2 linked regions of the Chloroflexus aurantiacus J-10-fl genome follow. The protein of the gene in region 2 interacts with the protein of the main gene of each other region in a pairwise test. Links are inferred from orthologs where the notes say so. Each region holds a gene or a part of one and is shown on either strand. Other genes may lie near its edges. The genes, in order: CAUR_RS07565 and sufU.

The links.
Region 1: the proteins of sufU (region 2) and CAUR_RS07565 interact in binary tests that used the Escherichia coli proteins (3 or more experiments, as listed by UniProt). The link is inferred for Chloroflexus aurantiacus J-10-fl from one-to-one orthologs.

Annotation. Positions count from the first base shown.
Region 1 is NC_010175.1:2,008,714-2,011,904, forward strand. The notes cover bases 1-2,863. They hold CAUR_RS07565 (cysteine desulfurase family protein), read right to left. Parts: upstream 2,084-2,863; coding sequence 917-2,083; downstream 1-916. Other genes in these bases: glnA (type I glutamate--ammonia ligase), read left to right, coding at 1-429; csx15 (CRISPR-associated protein Csx15), read right to left, coding at 2,103-2,489; CAUR_RS07575 (META domain-containing protein), read left to right, coding at 2,718-2,863. Outside these bases: more of CAUR_RS07575, read left to right, coding at 2,864-3,131. UniProt on the Escherichia coli protein: Master enzyme that delivers sulfur to a number of partners involved in Fe-S cluster assembly, tRNA modification or cofactor biosynthesis. Catalyzes the removal of elemental sulfur from cysteine to produce alanine.
Region 2 is NC_010175.1:4,663,990-4,666,997, forward strand. Bases 267-2,946 are described here. They hold sufU (Fe-S cluster assembly sulfur transfer protein SufU), read left to right. Parts: upstream 267-1,250; coding sequence 1,251-1,643; downstream 1,644-2,946. Other genes in these bases: CAUR_RS18290 (cysteine desulfurase), read left to right, coding at 267-1,232; sufB (Fe-S cluster assembly protein SufB), read left to right, coding at 1,671-2,946. Outside these bases: more of CAUR_RS18290, read left to right, coding at 1-266; more of sufB, read left to right, coding at 2,947-3,008. UniProt on the Escherichia coli protein: A scaffold on which IscS assembles Fe-S clusters. Exists as 2 interconverting forms, a structured (S) and disordered (D) form. The D-state is the preferred substrate for IscS.

The sequences.
Region 1 (3,191 bases), 2.7 Mb from region 2 along the record:
GCTCCGATCAATCTTGTCTACTCGATGCGCAATCGCTCGGCGGCGATCCGTATTCCGACCTATAGCTCATCACCCAAGGCGCGCCGTATCGAATTCCGGGCGCCGGATGCGATGTGCAACCCGTATCTCGCCTTCGCTGCTATGATGCTGGCCGGTCTCGACGGTATCCAGAACAAGATTGAGCCGCCACCGCCGCTCGATGTTGACATCTACGAACTCTCACCGGAAGAGAAGGGCGACATTCGCAGCACACCCGGCTCGCTCACCGAAGCCCTTGATGCACTCGAACAGGATTATCACTTCCTGCTCAAGGGCAATGTCTTCACGACCGATCTGCTCGAAACGTACATCGAAACCAAGCGCAAAGAGGCTGTCGGTCTGTCGCTGCGCCCGCATCCGTATGAGTTCATGATGTATTACGACGCTTAATAGCCCGCTACATACGCAACAGAAGGGGCGCATTCCAGGTGCGCCCCTTCTGTTTTGCTCACGCGAGCCTGCTATGAATACCGCCCCCATCCGAAGCATTGTCGGGTGGGGTAAGTGACGACAATACCTCGCCTTCTGATGCGGATCGATTACGCAGGTATTCTCGTGTCGCGTAGTCTGGCGTGCAGAAGCCATGCCTTCGCGCCGCCCATAATGCTCTACTCCCGATGCGCGTTGTGACGGTTACGAGCATACCTGGGCGCATGGGAATATGATCCACGCTAACCCATTACCCTCCACCCCATCCTAAGCGCAGAAGTGGACCCGGCGCATCCCCAGCGTAAGCGGTGATCCAGCTATCCCTCTTCACACAAACCGGTTGCTCGAGTGTCCCGCTAGCCTTTGCCGGTTTGATTGATGGGTGGGCAGATATTCTCATCAAACAGAGAGCATAGAAACAATGCACGCCAGGTATGCACTCCCGGCATCACGCACACGGCGTCAGCGTTCGCAATTGCGCGACCAGATCGGGTAACAGATCGAGCAGAGTGTCAATCTGCTCATCGGTGGTCTGGCGGCCCAGGGAGAAGCGGATCGAGCCGTTGGCTTCGTCGGGTGAGAGACCCATTGCCAGTAAGACGTGCGACGGTTCGAGTGAGCCAGAGGTGCAGGCACTTCCTGAACTGGCACAGATGCCGCGCTGGTCGAGCAGCAGTAAGAGGCTTTCGGTCTCAATACAGGCGAAACCTACATTAACGATGCCCGGTAGTCGGGTCTGGCGGTCGCCATTCAGCCACGATTGTGGAATGCGGGTAAGCACCCCGTCAATCAGGCGTTCACTCAATGCTCGTAATCGATTCGCGTGCGCGGTACGCTCGCTCTCGGCAATGCTCAAGGCTTTGGCCAACCCCACAATACCGGCGATGTTCTCCGTACCGGCCCGGCGGCGGCGTTCCTGAGCGCCACCGTTGATCTGTGGCACCAGCGGTGTTCCCCGGCGCAGATACAATACACCTACCCCCTGCGGCCCGTAAAACTTGTGGGCGGTTAGACTCAGGAGGTCAACCCCCAACGCATGCACATCCAGCGGTAACTGGCCGGGTGCCTGCACTGCATCCGTGTGAAAGAGCACGCCACGCTCGCGGCAGATGGCTGCCAGCTCGGTGATCGGCTGGATGACACCCGTCTCATTGTTGGCATACATCACCGAGACGAGCGCGGTTTCGGGGCGGATTGCAGTACTGAGATCGGCAGGTTGGACGCGACCGGTGCGATCAACCGGTAGCAGGGTTACCGTAAACCCCTCATATTCCACCAGGTAGTCGAGTGCATGGAGAACGGCGTGATGTTCGATGGTACTGCTAATGAGATGGGTTTTGCCCTGGGCCCGTAGCGCCATGGCCACCCCTTTGATGGCCAGATTAATGCTTTCACTCCCGCCGCCGGTAAAGACAATCTCTTTTGGCTGACACCCTAACACCAGCGCTACCTGCTCACGCGCATCGTCCAACGCCTGCAATGCAGCCCGGCCAACCTGATGGATGCTGGATGCGTTTCCACTCATGCCGGTCAGGAATGGCATCATCGCTTCCAGTACTCGTGGATCGAGCGGTGTTGTGGCAGCGTAGTCAAGGTAAATCAGGCGACTATTCATAGACGGTTCTCCGGCAAGGTTATTGAGCACGACGGGTACGTGCTTCGTCGCGTAGCACCTGGAGATTGAGTATTTCGGCCACTTCGTAGCGAGGCGGCAACGAACCGGCTATTGGACGAATTCGCAATACCGGCGGGAAGTATCCCATGCGGCCATGCAGCTCGGCCAGCAGGGCAGCGGCACTGAAGTTGAGAGCTGGGAGATTAACCAGGATCGCTTCGCTCTGCCATTGCTGAGGCGAAAGACCGGCAGCATCGGCCATGGCGACGATTTGCGGGAGTAACGGCTGTTGCTGATCGATTTGACTGGGAATGTCAAGCAATCGATCAATGTGCTGGCCGGTCAATGCAACGATTTGTTCTTGCTGCGCTGCGGTGATGGGATGGGCATAGTTTAGGATAATCATCTTTCAATCCTTGTATGACGTATCTCTCTATCTATTGTAGCGCAGACTGATTGATAGAGTGCTGGCGATGGGTCGCTTGTTGTGAATGGTTGTGGAACATTTGCCTGTTGATTCACGTTTGGAGATTGACTGATAGCCTGACGTCACCGCCCAACAGCGAGTTCTGGGGAGACAGGCATCAACAGACACATCGCCGAATGTACCAGAACGATGAAAGGACATCTTCCTATGAGTGCAATCCGGGTAATAATGCTCCTACTGGTTATGTTCCTGGTAGCCTGTACGAATCGTAGCATACCCACCACTGATCTTACCAATAGACAGTGGCAGTTGATCGAACTTGAGGGTCAACCACCGTTACCATCAGAACAGGCGTTATCGATGGCGTTTGATAACACCGGACGTATAAGCGGATTTGCCGGTTGTAATTCCTTTAGCGGTAGCTATCGTGTTGAAGGAACGACAATCTCTATCAGCGACGTGGTGACGACTCTGATGGCCTGCGCCGATGATGCAGTGACTACTCAGGAGATGATGTTTCATCAGGCGTTGCAGGCTGTAACGCAGTACGAATTAAACGCCGGGACGCTGACCCTGCGCGATGAACATGGTGTTGTTCGTCTCCGCTTCCAGGCATTTTAATCCGCCGTTGCCCATGCGGTAACCGGACGGGTAATGTGCCGTAGAGTGAGGGGCATGCAT
Region 2 (3,008 bases):
TCCTGTCTCAGTTCGATGTGCTTGCACTGCGACGAGAGTTTCCGATCTTGCAACAGCATGTTCACGGCAAGCCACTGGCCTTTCTCGACAGTGCCGCATCGTCACAAAAACCACGCCGGGTGATTGAGACGCTGGAAGATTATTACCGGCGCTACAATGCCAACGTTCATCGCGGTGTCTACCGCTTGAGCGAAGAGGCAACCTTTGCCTACGAGCGAGCACGGGGAAAGCTGGCACGCTTTATCAATGCTGCCAGTCAACGCGAGATCATTTTTGTTCGTAATACCACCGAAGCGATTAACCTGGTTGCTTATGCCTGGGGTGGGGCAAATATTCGCGCTGGTGATCGCATTTTGCTGACTATGATGGAGCACCACTCGAATATTGTGCCCTGGCAGTTGCTGGCGCAACGTACCGGTGCCGAGCTGATCTATCTGCCCTTCGATGGGCAGGGACGACTGGTACTTGATGATCTCGACCGTCTGCTCGACGAACGGGTAAAGCTGGTTGCCTTTACGCACCAATCGAACGTCTTGGGCACGATCAACCCGGTGGCACCAATTGTCGCCCGGGCGCGAGCAGTCGGAGCACGGGTCTTGCTCGACGCTGCCCAGAGTGTGCCGCATATGCCGGTTGACGTACAGGCGTTGGGTATTGATTTTCTGGCCTTTAGCGGCCACAAGATGTGCGGCCCAACCGGGATTGGCGTGCTGTGGGGCCGGCGTGAGGTGTTGCAGGCGATGCCGCCATTTCTGGGTGGTGGCTCAATGATCGACCTGGTCGAGCTTGATCACAGTACCTTCGCCGCGATACCGGCACGGTTTGAGGCAGGAACACCGGCAATCGGCGAAGCAATCGCTCTCGGCGAAGCAGCCGACTACCTGCAAGAGGTGGGATTGGCGACCATTCATCAGCACGAACAGGAACTGACCGCGTATGCACTTGAACGGCTGGCCGCCGTTCCCGGCATAACGATCTATGGGCCGCCGGCCGGGCCAGATCGCGGCGGTGCCATCAGCTTCAGCCTTGAAGGCGTCCATCCGCACGACGTGGCGGCGGTTCTGGATCAGGAAGGGGTTGCAGTACGTGCCGGCCATCACTGTACCCAGCCCCTGCATCGGGTATTAGGGGTACCGGCAACCACGCGGGCCAGCTTCTACCTGTACAACTTGCCCGAAGAGATTGATCGGCTGGTTGCCGGGTTGCACAAGGCACGACAGCTCTTTGCCTGATAGAGGCAGGAAACGACCATGGATGACATTTATCGCGAACAAATTCTCGAACATGCCCGTCATCCGCGCAACTTCGGTCATCTACCGGCACCGACGGTTATCCGCGAGGAGCGTAATCCGCTCTGCGGCGATCAAATCCGGCTGGAACTGGCGATTACCGATGATGTGATTACCGATGTGCGCTTCAGCGGGCGAGGGTGTGCGATCAGCCAGGCCAGTGCGTCACTCCTGACCGAAGCGATCAAGGGGATGCCGGTCGCTGCCGCCAAACAGTTTAGTAAGGATGATCTACTCGATTTAATCGGGATACCGCTGGCTCACAACCCAACCCGGCTCAAATGCGCCTTGCTTTCGCTGAAAGCCTTAAAGGCCGGCCTCTACGGGGTGAGCCAGATGGATGAAGATATGTAGTCAGATACCTGGAAAAGGAGTAGCACCGTGGTTGCTGAAGCAGTCAATTTGCAATTCGATTACTCGCGCTATGGTTTCCGTCAGGAAGAGCGCTATGTCTATAAAGCACCGAAAGGTCTCAACGAGCGGATCGTGCGCGAACTCTCCGGGATGAAGGGTGAACCGGAGTGGATGCTCAAGCGCCGTCTGCGCGCACTCGAGATCTTCAACAAGAAGCCTACACCTCTGGTGGGCACCTGGGCCAATCCTGAACTGGCCGAACTGAACTACGACGATATTCACTACTTCGTCCGCGCCAACGAGCGTCCACAGACCGACTGGGATGCCGTGCCGCCGGAGATCAAGAACACCTTCGAGCGTCTGGGTATTCCCGAAGCCGAGCGGAAGTTCCTGGCCGGTGTCGGTGCCCAGTATGAGTCGGAAGTGGTCTATCACTCGCTGCGTGAGGAGTGGGCAAAGCAGGGTGTGATCTTCCTCGATACCGACACAGCCCTGAAAGAGTACCCCGAATTCTTCAAAGAGTACTTCGGGACGATTGTGCCGGCGGCAGACAACAAGTATGCTGCGCTCAATACTGCGGTCTGGTCGGGTGGCTCGTTCGTCTACGTGCCAAAGGGAGTGAAGGTTGATATTCCGCTCCAGGCCTATTTCCGCATCAACGCCGAGCGCATGGGGCAGTTCGAGCGAACGCTGATCATTATCGATGAGGGAGCCGAGGCGCACTACATTGAGGGTTGTACAGCACCGATCTACAGCACCAACTCGCTCCACTCGGCAGTGGTCGAGGTGATTGTGAAGAAAGGTGGCAAGTTCCGCTACACCACGATTCAGAACTGGGCCAACAACATCTTCAATCTGGTCACCAAGCGAGCGGTGGCCTACGAAGAGGCCAGCATGGAGTGGGTGGACGGTAATATCGGCTCGAAGCTGACCATGAAGTACCCGTCGGTTTACCTGATGGGACGCAAGGCACGCGGCGAGGTGCTCTCGGTAGCGTATGCCGGACGTGGTCAGCATCAGGACGCCGGTGCCAAGATGATACACCTGGCCCCGGAAACCACCTCACGCATTACCAACAAGTCGGTGAGCAAGGATGGTGGTAAGACAACCTACCGTGGGCTGGCGAAGGTGGCACCCGGCGCTTACGGCGCGAAGATCAACGTCAACTGTGACGCGCTGATCCTGGACGAGCATTCAGCCTCGGATACGATTCCGTATATCGAGATTGAAGAGGATCGCTGCACGCTGGCCCACGAGGCAACCGTTGGTCGGATCGGTGCCGAACAGCTCTTCTACCTGATGAGCCGCGGTATCTCCGAGTCGGATGCCCTCTCGATGATCGTGCTCGGCTTCATGGAGCCATTC